4 regions of the Novosphingobium sp. NPDC080210 genome follow, and region 4 is predicted to be linked to each of the others. Evidence: predicted binding sites of a transcription regulator. Region 4 holds the regulator's gene; each other region holds the start of a gene.
The links. The regulator LexA, encoded in region 4, represses DNA repair genes until DNA is damaged. The targets are predictions, from matches to a motif close to GTTCCNCNCTTGTTCT.

Region 1: a site for LexA is predicted at 2,342-2,357, ahead of ACQKOE_RS01805 (transcriptional regulator). Genes of this name have one in related genera too.
Region 2: a site for LexA is predicted at 2,118-2,133, ahead of recA (recombinase RecA). Genes of this name have one in related genera too.
Region 3: a site for LexA is predicted at 2,117-2,132, ahead of ACQKOE_RS15260 (LexA family protein). Genes of this name have one in related genera too.

The regions. Positions count from the first base shown of each region.
Region 1 is NZ_JBNNWL010000001.1:363,635-367,844, reverse strand. It holds gene ACQKOE_RS01820 (AAA family ATPase) at 1-760, shown strand, start outside; gene ACQKOE_RS01815 (hypothetical protein) at 782-1,474, opposite strand; gene ACQKOE_RS01810 (AlpA family transcriptional regulator) at 1,523-1,762, opposite strand; gene ACQKOE_RS01805 (transcriptional regulator) at 1,808-2,269, opposite strand; gene ACQKOE_RS01800 (hypothetical protein) at 2,620-2,949, shown strand; gene traL (type IV conjugative transfer system protein TraL) at 2,976-3,263, shown strand; gene ACQKOE_RS01790 (type IV conjugative transfer system protein TraE) at 3,275-3,847, shown strand; gene ACQKOE_RS01785 (type-F conjugative transfer system secretin TraK) at 3,847-4,210, shown strand, end outside.
Region 2 is NZ_JBNNWL010000001.1:54,846-59,055, forward strand. It holds gene ACQKOE_RS00300 (response regulator) at 1-2,080, shown strand, start outside; gene recA (recombinase RecA) at 2,204-3,271, shown strand.
Region 3 is NZ_JBNNWL010000007.1:75,171-79,380, reverse strand. It holds gene ACQKOE_RS15270 (hypothetical protein) at 30-398, opposite strand; gene ACQKOE_RS15265 (Y-family DNA polymerase) at 408-1,676, opposite strand; gene ACQKOE_RS15260 (LexA family protein) at 1,676-2,095, opposite strand; gene ACQKOE_RS15255 (SulP family inorganic anion transporter) at 2,198-3,691, opposite strand; sul1 at 3,751-3,806, opposite strand; gene ACQKOE_RS15250 (hypothetical protein) at 3,989-4,210, opposite strand, start outside.
Region 4 is NZ_JBNNWL010000001.1:483,422-487,631, forward strand. It holds gene ACQKOE_RS02325 (DUF4131 domain-containing protein) at 1-157, shown strand, start outside; gene ACQKOE_RS02330 (ComEC/Rec2 family competence protein) at 139-1,530, shown strand; gene lexA (transcriptional repressor LexA) at 1,524-2,216, opposite strand; gene moaC (cyclic pyranopterin monophosphate synthase MoaC) at 2,338-2,811, opposite strand; gene trpC (indole-3-glycerol phosphate synthase TrpC) at 2,872-3,660, opposite strand; gene trpD (anthranilate phosphoribosyltransferase) at 3,988-4,210, opposite strand, start outside.

The DNA of each region.
Region 1 (4,210 bases), 120 kb from region 4:
CGCCCCCGACGCACCAGGCAGTTCGGTTTATGATCCGAAGCTGTCACGGGCGGACACTGATTTGTCTCGTCTCGCTGAGCGTCTGGCCGCGACCCCAGATCGAGGCTGGAGCCTGTTGCTGTCGGGGCCTTCAGGTACAGGTAAGTCCGCCTTTGCGCGGCACCTCGCCGAGACCATGGGGTTGGAAATTGAAGAGCGGCGGTGCTCGGACCTGATGAGTCCCTATGTAGGCGAGACCGAACAAAACATTGCTGAAGCCTTTGCCAAGGCAGCCGACCGCGGTGCGCTGCTATTGATCGATGAGGTCGACAGCTTCCTTTACCGCAGGGAAGCCGGTCAACGGAGCTGGGAGGTCAGCCAGGTCAACGAGATGCTGGTACAGCTCGAACACCTCCGCACTCCCTTCATCGCCACGACCAATCTGGCCGACAATCTCGATCCAGCGACCCAGCGTCGCTTCACGATCCGCGCTGTGTTCAATGCCATGACGCCAGCGCAGGCAGGCAAGCTTTTCCAAGCCCGGTTTGGCCTCGACTGGCCATCGGAGTGGCCCATCCACCATGGCCAAACGCCGGGTGACTTTGCGGTCGTTGCGCACCGCGCGAAGCTGCTGGCGGAGAAGGATCCAGCTGTCCTAGTGAGGTGGCTACGTGACGAGATCGATGCGCGTGGCGACCAGATGCGGGGTACGATGGGGTTTCACGTCCACTCGCCCCCTGCGCCACGTCAACGCACAGAAGACTTGGACGAGGCAGCGTGAACTCACCCCGAAGCGGCCGAGCTAGTCGACCACAGGGTAATTCGGCATCGGCCAAGCGTGATCCGGGTTATCCATCATCAGATCGACGAAGATGGGCAGCAGGCAACCCAGAAGAGAGGCGCCATCCCTGACTTGGTCACGGTTGACGTCGCTGTTCCAGGTTGCGCCGCCATGCACCAGCTGGTTCCTCAGAACGTACAGCCGATCAAACAGGATAGAGAGAATCCGGGCTGTATCGTGCTCACGCAAGGCGTGCTTGATGGCTGTCTGGCTTCGCTCAAGCTTTTGCTCCCAATCCGCATAGCCCGGGTCCCCGTTCTGGTGCTGCCAGAACGGGTGATAGACATGCCGATTATCCAGAAGCAGCCGGATTTCCTGGCTGAACCGTTGCCAGACGGCATCGTAGACCCGGTGGCGGGCGTCGAACTTCACCAAGGTCGAGAAAAATGCCTGAAAGAGACCGCGTTCGCCTTCCGGCGCTGAGCTGCTGGCCGATGCCTCGACATCACCGGCATAGGCCGCGTTAAATCCAATCCAGAGAAGGATGAAGCGGACATCATGGTCTTCATCCTCAGCTTCGGCTCGTCGAAGCCAAGATAGCGCACGGTGCACGCGAAGCCCCAAAGGCTTCTGGAAGCCGTCCCGCAGCGAACGCTGCTTCTCCTTCAGAGCTTCGGGATGAAGAGTATTGCCCAGCGGATATCGATAAACCATGCGCGCAGCTTAGCGCGAGGAATCCTAACGGAATAGACTACGGCGTGATCAGTTTGGAATTCGCGATACGGCGCGGATCCACTCATCAATTTCCGCTTCGACCCAAACTGCACATTTGGGCCCCAGCGATCGTGACTTGGGGAAACGCCCTTCGCTCATCCGCTGATAGATGGCCGAACGACGCAGCCCGACGCGGGCCATCACTTCCGGCAGTCGAAGAAGTCGGGCCGGCGACACAGTTTCCGCCGGCGGCAGGTAGGGCGCTTCATCTTGAGCTGAATGCGACATTGCTGATCTCAATCGTAAAGTTCGGTCCCCTCCGAACTCCCAGGCCTACCGTGAGAGCGACATGGCGATGTCGCGATTGGCGAAATCATCGATGTGCTTGGCGAGCATTCGCGCCACCAGCTGCGCCGTGCCGCCCGCCCACCGAGGCCGCAGATCCTCGATCCGGCGGCCGAGGGTTCGCTGCAGATGGACGGGCAGGCTGGTGAAGAACTCTTCGAGAAATTCGCCCATCTCGCCATGCATCCATTCGCAAGCGAGATCTTCCTGCCCGGCGAGCGCTAGGATCATGGTAGCGCGGGGGTGTGCTCCACAGGCGGCGAGCACGCGTGATGCTTCGTCGAGCCCGATAGGCCGCTCGCCGCGCGCAACGCGAAGCAAGGTCTCGCGATGCATCCCGCTTTCATTGGCAATCCTGTGGCGTGGTTTGCCGGCGGCATCGATCGCATGGGCAAGCACGCGAGCCAGGCTTTCATTGGCCGGTCTGTCGGCGGCGGTTGGATGGTGCATGGTTGTCTCCTCGTTTCTTCAATGGTGCGATTCGCAGGCATATCGCGAAGCATCCCATGTAGGAAAATGAAAAGAACATAGATAGAACATCTCGTTTAGAGGCGAATCAGTTCCTCTATCCGAGTCGTCGCCGAATCGCGTCTAGCGTGACGGTAGTCACCGACACATAAAGACTGATTTAGCGCCATTATCGTCGGTTTTGATCGTCGGGCAGGAAAAGATGTGTCCGCATCTGTCCGCCTCCAGCGGAGATCAGATCACAACTCTTTCCTACAAACACTTCCTAGATGCATGTGGAACACACAGCGAACGCAAGGACGCTGTGACCACCCCTCCAACCGGAGCTTCACATGCAGTCTCTCACCCTCCCCCGGCGCGTCGGCGTCACCGGTCTCGGCAAGGCCCTCAACATTGCCATCCCGTTCGCAGTCGCGGCGCTTGCGGCGAGCGCCGCCTATGCGGGCGCTGACACGACCTTCACCCCTGCCCTCACCAAGTTCACCGACTTTCTCGAAGGTTCGGGCGGCAAGATCATCACGGTTCTCAGCCTCGCTGGCGGCCTGATCGGTCTGGCATCCGGGCGCTTTTCGCTCGGCCAGGTCGCCGTTCCGGTGGGCGTCGGCATCGGTGTCGGCACCGGTGTTCCGATCGTCACCTCGGTCGTGACCGCGGTCATCTGAACACGGCCCGAGAAGGCGGCGTCGCCATGGCAGACCCTTACATCATTCCCCGGCGCCTCGATGACCCGGAGCTTATCGGCTTCTGGACCATCGACGAGTTCGCGGGAATGCTGGTCCCCTTCACCTGGGGAATCCTCACCCAGCATATCTTTATCGGTATCATAGTCGCCTTCGGCGCCTGGTTCGCATTGCGAAAGGCAAAAGCAGGACGCGCCAGCTCCTGGGTAGCCCATGCCGCATATTGGTATCTGCCTGCAGGATTTCTGGGCCTCAAGGCAACGCCGCCTTCTCACTGCCGACTGCTTGCCGGTTGAGGGGCACACCGATGTTTTCCGACATATCACACGAACGTCAGCAATCGCTGCTGCGCCAGCGGAACCTGTTCGCGCTCACCAGTGCCGGTCTCGGCCTCGCACTGGTCGTAGCAGGGAGCCTTGCCGCCACCCGCGACCGTGAGGTTGTGCTGGTGCCGACCGTTCCCAAGCAACTCACGGTTAGCAGCGCCGGGGTCGAGGCCGACTATCTCGAGCTCGTCACCCGCGATGCCGCCCTTGTGCTCCTCAATCGCAGCCCCGAGGGCCTCGATTACTGGATGAACGAGATCCTGAAGCTGGCGGATCCCGCAAGCTATGGGCGGCTCAAAGCTGAGCTCGTGCGGATTGTCGAGGAGCAGCGGGGCTCGGACGTCACCCAGGCATTCGTGATCCGGTCGATGACTGTCGATCCGAAGGGGCTGACCTCGGATGTGACCGGAACTCTCAAGACCTTCGTCGGCGCACAGGTGATTGCGAGTGACGAGCGCCGCTTCCGCTTCAGCTGGACTTACCGCGGCCTGCGCCTGGCGCTGGCAGGGTTCGCCCAGCTCCCCCCACAGGACAAATCAAAGGAGGCCCAGTGATGGCTTACCGAAAAGATGCTTACGCTCGGGTCCGACTTCTGAGTGCGGCAGCACTGCTCACAGCAGTAGCATCCCCCGCTCATGCCGCCGACCAGTTCAAGCAAGCGGCCGATGGTGCCGGGATCGAGTGCAGTGTTTCGGCGCGGGAACTGACCCGCTTTGCGCTGGTCGACGACCAGTTCGCCAGCGTCTCGAAGATCTCGACCGGCACGCCCTACAACGACTTTGCGGTGACCAACGAGCCGGTGCGCGGGGATATCTACGTGTCCGTGCCGGAAACCTACGCCGCCCGGGCAATCAGCTTCTTCGCCACCACGAAAAAGGGCTTCGTCTACAAGGTCGCGTGCCGGGTTGAGCAAATTC
Region 2 (4,210 bases), 430 kb from region 4:
ACGCCTGCCGGTGGATAACGCCAGCCTGGAACGCCTCGCCAAGGCGGGGCGGGCTGCCTGGCGCGACGGCAAGGGCGTGGTCGACGTGATCGAGAGCGAGCAGGGCGGACGCTGGAAAGTCACCGCGCTCCGCTCGGGCCGGGGCGACGATTACCTCGTCTGGACCGTCACTGCGGTGACGCCGCCCGATTTGGTCGCGGAACTGGTTCCCTATCTGGATGGCAAGCTGGGCCGCGCGCTCAGCCAGGCCGGCTTTTCCCTCGCCATTGTCGATCCTGATGGCAAAGTGCGCGCGGCCAGCTCCGGCTTTGCCCAGCGTGCTGCCGGGGACGCCGGCGCGATCCTGACCGGACAGGAATTCACCGCGCTGCTGCGGCAGGACGAAAATGACAAGATCACCTGGGCGCGCGAAGGCAGCAAGGGCGCGCCGCTCAGCCTGTTCTACATCCCGGTGATCGATCCCGATGCGCCCGGCTCGGTCGATTACGAGATCACCCCTTCGCTGATCCTGCTGGCCGACCACGGCGTCGGCATTGGCGGCGGGGGGAGCGAGGCGACAGCGGCGGTCCCGCATCTGGAGGCGCTGCTCTCGCAGTTGCCGCTGGGCCTGGCCATGGCCGACCGCGACGGGCGGATGCTCTTCGCCAATGTTGCCTTCATGCGCGCTGCCGGGCGCGAGGGCGATCCGCCGCCGACCTATCCCACCGACCTGGTGGTGCAGGAAGACAAAGGGCCGCTGTCCGACGCGGTCCGCCGCTTTGCCCAGGGCCCGGCGGCCAGCGGGGATATTGCCGTGCGCCTGCGCAGCCAGCCGGAAGAGCCGGTCAACCTCAGCCTTGCCGGAGTGCGCGGGCTGGGTGAGGCAGCGGTCCTGCTCGGCCTGACCGACACGACCGAGGAAACCCGGCTCAAGCGGCAGGTGGCCCAGGCGACCAAGATGCAGGCGGTCGGGCAGCTGGCGGGCGGCGTCGCGCACGATTTCAACAATGTCCTCACCGCGATCCTGGGCATTTGCGACCTGATGCTGCTGCGCCATACGCCGGGCGACAGCGACTATGACGATATCCAGCAGATCCGCGCCAATTCCAACCGCGCCGCCAGCCTGACGCGCCAGCTCCTCGCCTTCAGCCGCCAGCAGACCCTGCGCCCCGAAGTGCTGCAATTGCCGGATGTCCTGTCCGACGTGTCGCACCTGCTCAAGCGGCTCATCGGGGAAAAGATCCAGCTGGTGGTCAAGCACGACCGCGACCTTGGCCCCGTCCGCGCCGACCCGACCCAGCTGGAGCAGGTGATCGTCAACCTGGCGGTCAATGCCCGCGATGCCATGCAGATGCGCGGCGATGGCAGCGGCAAGCTGACCATGGCGACGCGCAAGGTCAGCGCGGCGGACGTGCGGGCGATGCGCAGCGCGATCATGCCGCAGACCGACTATACCGCGCTGATCGTGGAAGACACCGGCTGCGGGATTGCGCCCGATCACCTCGGCAAGATTTTCGAACCGTTCTTCACCACCAAGGAAACCGGCAAGGGCACCGGGCTGGGCCTCTCGACGGTCTACGGCATCGTCAAGCAGTCGGGCGGCTTCATCTTTGCCGATAGCGAAGTGGGTCGCGGCACCAAGTTCACCGTCTATCTGCCGGTCTATCACGCCGCTCCCGGGGAAAGCCCGGGCAAGGCGGTCAAGGTGGAGGAAGTGCGCGAATGGTCGGGCGGCGGCAACGTGCTGCTGGTCGAGGACGAGGACATGGTCCGCGCCGTCGCCGAACGCGCGCTGACCCGGGCGGGCTATTCCGTCACTCCGGCCAGCGACGGCGACGAGGGCCTGGAGATCGTGCGCAGCGGCGCGCAGTTCGACCTGATCGTGTCGGACGTCGTCATGCCCGCGCTGGACGGCCCGTCGATGGTGCGCGAGATTCGCAAGCTCGATCCGCAGATCCCGGTGCTGTTCATGTCGGGCTATGCCGAGGAGCAATTGCGCAAGGAAATCGACATTACCGACGTCCGGTTCCTGCCCAAGCCGTTCACCGTGCAGCAGATTACCGAGAAGGTGGGGGCCGTGCTGGCCGCTGCGAAGGGCTGAATTGCAAAGCGTTATCAAAAAACGGAAAAATCTTGTCGTTCCCCTCTTGTTCCATAAGAACAAATGCGATACATAATGGCGAGTTGACCTTCCGGGTCGGCTAGGTACGCAAGGGGAACTTCGATGGGTGCTCAACTCAAGCTGATTCAGGAAGGCAAGGACAACATGGACCGTCAAAAGGCGCTCGAAGCAGCGCTGGCGCAGATCGACCGGGCGTTTGGCAAGGGCTCGGCAATGAAGCTGGGTTCCAAGGAAACGATGCAGGTGGAGGCTATTTCCACCGGCTCGCTTGGCCTGGACATTGCCCTGGGCATCGGCGGCCTGCCGCGTGGCCGCATCATCGAAATCTACGGTCCCGAAAGCTCGGGCAAGACCACCCTGGCGCTGCACGCCATTGCCGAAGCGCAAAAGACCGGCGGCACGGCAGCCTTTGTCGACGCGGAACACGCGCTCGATCCAGTCTATGCCAAGAAACTGGGCGTCAACATCGACGAACTGATCGTATCGCAGCCCGACACGGGTGAGCAGGCGCTCGAAATCGTCGATACCCTGGTGCGTTCCAATGCGATCGACGTGCTGGTGGTGGACTCGGTTGCTGCCCTGGTGCCCCGCGCCGAAATCGAAGGCGAAATGGGCGACAGTCACGTCGGCCTCCAGGCCCGCCTGATGAGCCAGGCCCTGCGCAAGCTGACCGGTTCGATCAGTCGCTCGCGCTGCATGGTGATCTTCATCAACCAGGTCCGCATGAAGATCGGCGTGATGTACGGCAATCCGGAAACCACCACCGGCGGCAATGCGCTGAAGTTCTACGCCTCGGTCCGTCTCGACATCCGCCGCACCGGGCAGATCAAGGACCGCGACGATATCGTCGGCAACGCGACCCGCGTCAAAGTGGTCAAGAACAAGGTCGCCCCGCCGTTCAAGCAGGTCGAATTCGACATCATGTACGGCGAAGGCATTTCCAAGATCGGCGAAATCCTTGACCTTGGGGTCAAGGCTGGCCTGGTCGAAAAGTCCGGCGCCTGGTTCTCGTACGACAGCATTCGCATCGGGCAGGGGCGTGAGAACGCCAAGACCTACCTGAAGGAAAATCCCGAGCTTTGTGACCGGCTGGAGGCTGCCATTCGCAGCCAAACCGAAGGTCTTGCCGGGGAGATGATGACCGGTCCGGACGCGGAGGACGACATCTGATCCCTGAGAGCTTCCGGCCCGGCAGGCCGCCCGCCTGCCAGAACCGGGACTGAATGGAGGGCGCTCCCGTTCCCCGTACCCCGTGGGGCGTCCTCCAGACCATAAACCGGCGCGGCGAGCCACCCGGCTCCCGCGCCGGTTCTGTTCTTGCGGTTGATTGCTGGGCGCTCCGTGCGGAGCCACCCAAGCTGGCCCCCGGATCAAGTCCGGGGTGACGGCATTGCGGTAGTCCTCCACGCCGTTCGTGGTGAGGAGGCGCCGAAATCGCAGATTGAGGACCCGTCTCTAACCACAGCGCCTCAGGCAGTCCTTCGAGACGGCGCTTCAGCCTGCGGCTTCAGCACCTCCTCAGGACAAACGGCGATGGGATTAAACACCCCGCTCAGGCTGAGCCTGTCGAAGCCGGGTTGCGCCAAATTGTTCACGCAAAGGCGCAAAAAGAAGGAAAGGCGCAAAGGATATGCCGCCGCAGGCGCGCATCCTTCATCCGGTGCGTTTGCGGCGAGCCAGGAACAGCAGGCGACAGAGCCACAAACGCAACCCCTTCGCGCCTCCCTTCTTCTCTGCGCCTTTGCGTGAACCATTCCGAGCTGGCCGAAGACGCAGCGCGGGAAGGAAAACGCAGCTTCTGCCGCCCTGGATTGCTTCGTCGCTGCGCTCCTCGCAATGACGAGGTTTGATTAAATCCGTTCGCGGTGAGGAGGAGGCGAAATCCTGGATTGAGGACTCGTCTCGAACCACAGCGCCACAGGCAGTCCTTCGAGACGGCACTTCAGCCTGCGGCTTCAGCACCTCCTCAGGACGAACGGCCATGGGATCAAACACCTCGCTCAGGCTGAGCCTGTCGAAGCCGGGGTGCGACAAATTGTTAATGCGAAGGCGCAAAAAGAAGGAAAGGCGCAAAGGATATGCCGCCGCAGGCGCGCATCCTTCATCCGG
Region 3 (4,210 bases), on a different contig from region 4:
CAAAAACCGTCCCGGTTCCAACCGCTGCATCACCGCAAAGCTTGGGCGATTATCAACGCGAGAGCCATGATCGTGATCCACGGCCAGGGCGTTGCCCAGGGCGACCGCACCTTCAACTGTTCAAGCTGGGCAATCGCCATCTGAACGCTGGCCTGCTGAAAGTGCAGATCCGTGAGGGCCGCTTTCATCACGTCGGTCTCGACGTAAGTCGAGGCATCGTCGGCCAGCAGCTCGACTTCCTCAAGCAACCGAAGCACCTCCCGCAGTCGGGGAACTGCGCTCGGATCAGGCGTGCCGAGCTTGGCGATCGCCTCTTGATGCTTGCTCTTGGCCAGCGTCAGCATCTGGCTGATGTGTTCGACAGCAGCATCAGGCAGGTCAGGATCAGCAGCGTCCATGGAGCACTCTTACCCCATCTTGGCGGCAGGAATATCCCCCCACCGAGTCGTAAAGCTGGGTGACAGGTTTTCTTGCCGCATTCGCCATTCGCCGCCCTTGTGGGCCAGCCCCAGTCGAGCCTTGCCGCGACCGAAACGGGAGTTGATCTCGTCCAGCGCCGCCATCAGTCCGTCAGGCCGCTCAATCACGTCAAACAGCGACGCAGGCACCGAGGCAGGATCACCGAGGTCGAGAAGCAAAACTCCGGCCTTCCGCCAGCCATACCCATCGCGCCAGATGCGGTCGAAGATCCGCAGGACGGCATCGGTGATGACGCGGGTGTCGTTGGTAGGGCGCTGGAATGTAGCGGAACCCGACACTGACTTCTGCGCGGCGTTCTGGTCGAATGGGTCGGTCCGGATGAACAATTGGACTGCACCCGCCACCTGTCCGGCATGCCGAACCTTTTCGGCTACCCGTTCGGCAAAACTCATCACGGCATCGTGAACCTGACGCTTGTCGCGGATCGCTTCCCCGAAGGTTCGGGAGCAGCATGTCGTCTGGCGCGGCGCTGGCTGGTCCTCGAGCGCGTGACAGGCAATCCCTCGCAGCTCATGAACTGTTCTGAGGCCGACGATACCCATACGCTGCCGCACCCATCCGTCCTGGGCGCAAGCGAGGTCATGCGCCGTGAAAATGTCTCGCTCTTCCAGCATCGCGCTCCAGCGCCGCCCAATCCCCCAGACATCACCCACGGTGGTCTTCCGCAGTGCCGCCTCCGTCCATTGCGGGTGATGGCTGAGATCAAGGACGCCGCCTGCCTTGGCTGATTTCTTCGCGAGCCGATTGGCAACTTTGGCCAGGGTCTTGGTTGGCCCGACGCCGATCGATACCGGAATCCCGGTCCACTGGTGTGTGCGGCGCCTCAGGTTCCGACACCAGTCAGTGAGATCGGCCACCGCCATCCGGTCGAGGTCGAGGAAGCATTCGTCGATGCTGTAGATCTCATGGGCCGGCGCCTGCGAGCCCAGCACGCTCATCACGCGCTCCGAGATGTCCCCATAGAGCGCGTAGTTCGAGGAACGGACGATGACGCCATGCTCGTCGACCAGATTGCGGATCTTGAACAGCGGCGCGCCCATCGGGATGCCCAGCGCCTTGGCCTCATTGGAGCGGGCGATCACGCAGCCATCGTTGTTGGACAAGACCACGACTGGTCGGTCCCGCAGGTCCGGCTGAAACAGCCGCTCACAGGATGCATAGAAGTTATTGCAGTCGACCAGTGCGAAGGTGGGCATCAGCGGCCACAGTGACGCCGTATGCTGTGGGTGACGACGCCCCAGATTTCACAGCCATCATCGCGGATGCGCAAGGTCGGGAAATTCGGGTTCTCTGCCGCCAGTTGCCACGCTCCGTTGACTCTCTGGAGCCGTTTGACGGTCAGTTCACCGTGCACAACGGCAATGACTATATCGTCGGGCTGCGGGGTGATTCCCCGGTCGATGACGAGCAGATCGCCATCGAAAATCCCGGCGCCACGCATGGATTCCCCGGCCGCGCGCACAAAGAAGGTTGCGGCCGGCCGCCGCACCAGATGCTCGTTTAGATCGAGCTTGCCCTCAATGTGGTCATCCGCTGGGCTCGGGAAGCCGGCCGGCACCGTGGAGGTGAACAGCGGCAGTTCCAAAGGGGTGGGATGATCGACGAAGCGCAGCACGTTTCATATTCCTGAATGAATGGAACATAAATAGAACGAACTGCGGCTGATTCGTCAATGACCCCAATCTTGCCGAGGCAGGTTTGAGTACTCTTCCGGAACTCAGTGCGGCACTGCTCCGAGCTCAAAGCCCGTCTTGTCGTGCATGGCAAAGCGGTCAACGATATCGGCACTGGCTTCGTTATAGCCGATCACGTTCACTTCAGAGCCGTCGCGGCGTAGGCGGGCAATGATCTTGTCGAGGGCTCCGACCCCGGAGATATCCCAGAAGTGCGCGCGTGACACATCGATGGTTACCGGCCGGCCATCCTCGGCCTGGAAGGCGCGAGTGAACCGATCGACAGAGGCGAAGAAGATCTCTCCGCGAACCTTGTAGAGGACCATACCTGTGTCCCCGTCAGAGGTGCGTTCCACCGAGAACATGCGGCGGACCTTGCCGGCGAAGAAGATGCCCGAGAGCAGAACGCCGGTCAGCACCCCGAGCGAAAGATCGTGCGTGACAACGACCACCACCACAGTTGCCACCATCACGATGGAGGACGTGGGCGGATGGCGGCGCAGGTTGGGGATCGAGTTCCAGCTGAAGGTGCCGATCGAAACCATGATCATCACCGCGACCAGCGCAGGCATAGGGATGCGGCCAACCCAGGGGCCGAGCACCGCGAGCAGGAAGAGCAGGAAGGCGCCCGCCACGAAAGTGGACAACCGGCCTCGGCCGCCGGACGTGACGTTGATCACTGACTGACCTATCATCGCGCAACCGCCCATGCCGCCGAACAGGCCTGCCACGATGTTCGCACCGCCCTGGCCGGCGCATTCGCGGCGCTTGTCGCTTTCAGTGTCCGTCATGTCATCGACAATCTGTGCGGTCAGCAGGGATTCGAGAAGGCCGACCGCTGCCATCGTCAGCGAGTAAGGCGCAATGATTTGCAGTGTTTCGAGCGTGAGTGGCACCTGCGGCAGGGCGAAGAATGGTAAGCCGTCCGGCAGCTTGCCCATGTCGCCCACCGTGTTCACCGGCAGGTTAAGCCAGATGCTGAGGGCGCTCAGCACCAGGATCGCCACCAGCGGCGATGGCACGGCCGTGGTCAGGCGCGGAAACAGGTAGATGATCCCCAGGCCACCGGCGACCATGGCATAGGTTTCCCAGCCCACACCCGTCAGCTGCGGCAGTTGCGCCATGAAGATCAGGATCGCCAGTGCATTGACGAAGCCGGTGATGACTGAGCGAGACACGAACTGCATGAGCAGATCGAGGCGAACCAGACCGGCAACGATCTGGAACACCCCCATCAGGAGCGTCGCAGCGAACAGATATTCAACCCCGTGTTCGCGCACCAGCGGCCCGACCAGAACGGCAACCGCGGCCGTCGCCGCAGAGATCATGCCCGATCGGCCACCGGTAAAGGCAATGACCATGGCGATGGCAACGGACGCGTAGAGGCCGACCCGGGGATCGACCCCGGCGATGATCGAAAAGCCGATCGCTTCAGGAATGAGCGCAAGTGCAACCACGATGCCGGCGAGTACATCACGGCGGATTTGTGGTGCGTCACCCAGCCACCGGCTGGGAGAAAGGAAACTGGAATTGGTCATTATTGTTCCGCAACAAGGCACGCGGTGCGCGCTGGCACCCGTATAACAGTCGTGCATGATGTTGCCCGGCGGATCGGCGGCCGGGATAGCCACCCGGGGTCTCACCGGGTCCTTGTGATTGCGCGCTCCATAGCTGGAGACCCTTGTATCAAGCAAGTCAGGCTGGATCAGCCGCTCACAGGATGTGTATAAGCCGGCCACTGCGAAGGTGGCCATTGGTCATGGCGCCCGCGATAGCAAGCCAAGGTCGCTGCCGTCAGCAAAAAGCATCCGCGGTTTTCACGGAGAGGCCCCCTATCAGGCGTCGAGGCCAAAATGTCGCCGCTGCGCGCCCCACTCGTTGGGGAAAGGCGCGGCCAGCGTGGCAAGATCAATCCCGTCCCCCTGCCGGCCGTCAAGAATGGCATCGACGATGTCAGGGGCCAGCAGCGTCATGCGCAGGACCCGGGTTAGATAGCTCAGGCCGATCTTTTCCTTCTCCGCGAGGTCAGACACCGAGGTGTAGGCCCCGGTTTCCAG
Region 4 (4,210 bases):
GAGCGCGGCCCCATCGCAGCGGCGCAGCGGCAGCTTTCTGGGCACGTCCGGGCCAATCTGGACGGTTCTGCCGGGACCATTGCCGCCGCTTTGGCCAGCGGCGATCGCGGGGCCATTGCTGAAGCGGATGACCAGGCGATGCGCGACGCCGGGCTGACGCACCTGCTGTCAGTCAGCGGGCTACATGTCAGCGCAGTCGTGGCGGCAGGCTACTTCGTGGCGATCCGCCTGCTGGCGCTATGGCCCTGGCTGGCCTTGCGGGTGCGCTTGCCCCTTGTCGCCGCCGGGACAGGAGCGTTGGTCGGGATTGGCTATACCTTGCTGACCGGCGCGGAACTGCCGACGATTCGGTCCTGCATCGGGGCCGTGTTGGTCCTCGCCGCCCTCGCCATGGGCCGCGATCCCTTGTCGATGCGGATGGTCACCATCGCCGGTTTTCTGGTCGTCCTGTTCTGGCCTGAAGCCGTCGTCGGGCCGAGTTTCCAGATGAGCTTTGCAGCGGTAATCGCCATCGTTGCCTTGCATGGATCTGTGGGCATGCGGTCCTTCAATGCTCCGCGTGAGGAAGGCTGGCTGGCGAAAGGAGCGCGTAACCTGTTCGGCCTGCTGATTACGGGCGTGGTGATTGAACTGGCCCTGATGCCGATTGTCCTGTTCCATTTTCACCGCGCCGGGGTTTACGGAGCGCTGGCCAACGTCGTCGCGATCCCGCTGACGACATTGGCTTCGATGCCGCTGATTGCCCTCGCACTGCTGTTCGATCTGGTGGGGATCGGTGCGCCGTTCTGGTGGCTGGCGGGCAAGTCGCTGGAACTGCTGCTGGCTCTGGCGCACTGGGTTGCGGCCATGCCCGGTGCAGTCACGGCCATGCCGGGCATGGGGAGGGGCGCGTTTGCCCTGTTCGTGGCGGGCGGCTTGTGGCTAGCACTCTGGCAAAGCCGGATCCGCTTGCTGGGTTTGGTCCCCGTCGCGGCCGGACTGATCTTGCTGAGCCAGGTGAGAACCCCGGACTTGCTGGTCTCCAGCGACGGAAAACATGTCGGGATTACACGCGTGGCAGGCGAAGATCTGCTGGTGCTGCGCGACAGCAGAAGTGGATACACCCGCGACAACCTGCTCGAAAGTGCGGGCATGAGCGGTGCGACGAGGACGATTGCGGAATGGCCCGGAGCCAATTGCAATGCTGATTTCTGCGCGCTGAAGCTGGAACGCAGGGGCAGATCGTGGCGTTTGCTGATCGGGCGGGGGACGGATTTTGTTCCGGAACGCGCACTCGCTGCCGCCTGCGACCGGGCCGATATCGTCATCGCCGGACGATACTTGCCGGGATCGTGCCGCCCGCGCTGGTTAAAGGTGGACCGGCGTATGCTCGATCAAACCGGAGGGCTGAAAATCGACTTGGTCCAGCAGAAGCTCGCCACCGTCGCTGAGGACCAGGGTCAGCATGGCTGGTGGAAGCCGAGGCAGGCCAACCAGCCATCTGCAAAAGCGCTGCCGGCCGAGGAGGCAAGCAGCGCCCCGGATCAGTGATAGCGGCGCAGCAATCCGGCCAGCTTGCCCTGGACCACCACTTCGCGCGGATCATAGATCTGCGGTTCATAGGCCGCATTGGCGGGATCGAGCCTGACGCGGCCATTCTCGCGGCGCAGGTATTTCAGCGTTGCTTCCTCGCCGCGCACCAGGGCTACGACAATTTCGCCATCGCGTGCCGTATCGGTGCGGCGGATCAGGGCATAGTCACCGTCCAGAATGCCCGCTTCGATCATCGAATCGCCGGAAACTTCCAGGGCGTAATGATCGCCCGCGCCCAGCAGGGCTGCCGGGACTGGCAGGGTGGCCGACGTTTCCATCGCCTCAATCGGGACGCCCGCCGCAATCCGGCCGTGCAGGGGAATTTCGATCACGTCATTGGCCGGAGCAGGGCGCGCTTCGGGCGGACGAATCACGGCAGCTGCCGCGCTGTTGCTGTTCGCCGCGCGAGCCGGAGCCTTGGTCGTTACGTCATCGGGCTGACGCAGCACTTCCAGCGCCCGGGCCCGATTGGGCAGGCGGCGGATGAACCCGCGTTCTTCCAGGGCGGAAATCAGCCGGTGAACCCCGGACTTTGACTTGAGGTCCAGAGCCTCCTTCATTTCCTCAAACGAGGGGGAGACGCCGCTTTCTTCAAGACGGGCCTGGATGAAGCGGATCAATTCGTGCTGCTTGCGAGTCAGCATGCCGGCATCACTCCGTTGGAATCGGTCCGGAACGGGAATGTTCCTGCACCGTTCAGTGAACGAATGAGGAACAAGTAAGCAACCTTTCGGAACGAGTCAAGCAGTTACGCCTTCCGAACAATCAATCCTCTGCGCGCCAGTCTCCGGACTTCCCGCCGCGCTTTTCGATCAGGCGCATGCCGGAAATGACCATGCCTTTGTCGACCGCCTTGGCCATGTCGTAAATGGTGAGGAGCGCCACCGAGGCGGCGGTGAGCGCTTCCATTTCCACACCGGTCTTGCCGGATAGCGAGGCGCTGGCGGTCACGCGCACGGCGCTCTCTTCAAAGGCGAAGTCCACTGTTGCCGCGTCGAGCGAGAGGGGGTGGCACAGCGGGATCAGGTCGGCGGTTTTCTTGGCGGCCATGATGCCGGCGATGCGCGCCGCAGCCAGAACGTCGCCCTTGGGAACCGCGCCATCACGGATTGCGGTAAGCGCCTGAGCGGACATGGTGATCCGGCCCTCGGCAATGGCCACGCGGCGCGTTTCTGACTTGGCGCCGACATCGACCATGCGCGCCTTGCCCTGTTCGTCGAGGTGGGTCAGCTCGCTCATCGTTCCTCCGTCGATCGGTCTGACCGTCTTGTTGCAGCTTTCGGCGCCAGTGGACAGGCGCTATCCGTTGAGCAAGGTGCGGGTCGCGGCTTCAACGTCATCTTGCCGCATCAGGCTTTCGCCGACCAGGAACGTGCGGATGCCGGACTTTTCCAGGCGGAGCAGGTCGGCATGGCCGTTGATCCCGCTCTCGCTGACCAGCAAGGTGCCCGCCGGGGCGAGGGGGGCGAGGCGTTCGCTGTTGGCCACGTCAGTCACGAACCGTTTGAGGTCGCGGTTGTTGACGCCGATCAGGCGGCTGCTCAGACGAGCGGCGCGTTCCATTTCGGCCTCGTCGTGCACTTCGACCAGAACGTCCATGCCGAGTTCCTTCGCAGCCGCTTCGATCTCAGCCATTTGGGCGTCGTCGAGGGCGGCGACGATGATCAGGATCGCATCGGCGCCGATGGCGCGGGCCTCAGCCACTTGCCAGGGGTCGACCATGAAATCCTTGCGCAGGACCGGCAGGTCGCAGGCCGCGCGGGCGGCGACCAGGTAATCCTCATGCCCCTGGAAATAGGGCGCATCGGTCAGGATCGAGAGACAGGCCGCGCCGCCGGCCTGATAGGCTCGGGCGTGAGCGGGCGGATCGAAGTCGGGGCGGATCAGGCCCTTGGACGGGCTGGCCTTCTTGATCTCGGCAATCAAGGCGAAGCCGGTCTCGGCCTTTCGGCGCAAGGCAGCTTCAAACCCGCGCGGGGCGGTTTGCTGCGCGGCCTTGGCGTCGAGGTCGGACCAGGAGGCCAGCGGCTTGCGGGCGGCAACTTCTTCGCGCTTGGTGGCGCAGATTTCTGCTAGTTTGTCGGTCATCTCGGGGGCGCTCTAGCTTGGATTTTCGGGCGGTGTCGAGTTTTGTTTGATTCTCACACGAAGGCACGAAGACACGAAGGCGTTTCAGCCGAAACGTTGCGTAGGAATAATCTCACGCAAAGGCGCGAAGGCGCCAAGGTGTTGCGCTGGTCGCCGAAGGCGTTTGCCTCTCAATGGTTGCGGCAAATTCTACGTCCGTATTTCACACGGCTTCGCCGAATGTCCGGCATCTTAGCGTCTTTGCGGCTTTGCGTGATTATCCAATAAAAGGACGATCCCCGAAAGAAGCTCTTCGTGCCTTCGTGTCTTCGTGTGAGTCCCAAAAACTCACCGAACCATGTCGATCCAGCAAGCGAGCAGCGCCTTGGCCAAGCCTTTATCGAGAGCTTCGGCCGCCTCTTCAACGCCTTCCAGCCAGTCCTCGACCTGTCCCGCCACCAGCAAGGCGGCTGCGGAGTTGAGCAGGACCGCAGTGCGATAGGCGCCTTGTTCGCCCATCAGCACCCGCTTTAGTGCCTCTGCGTTATAGGCCGCGTCACCCCCGCGCAGT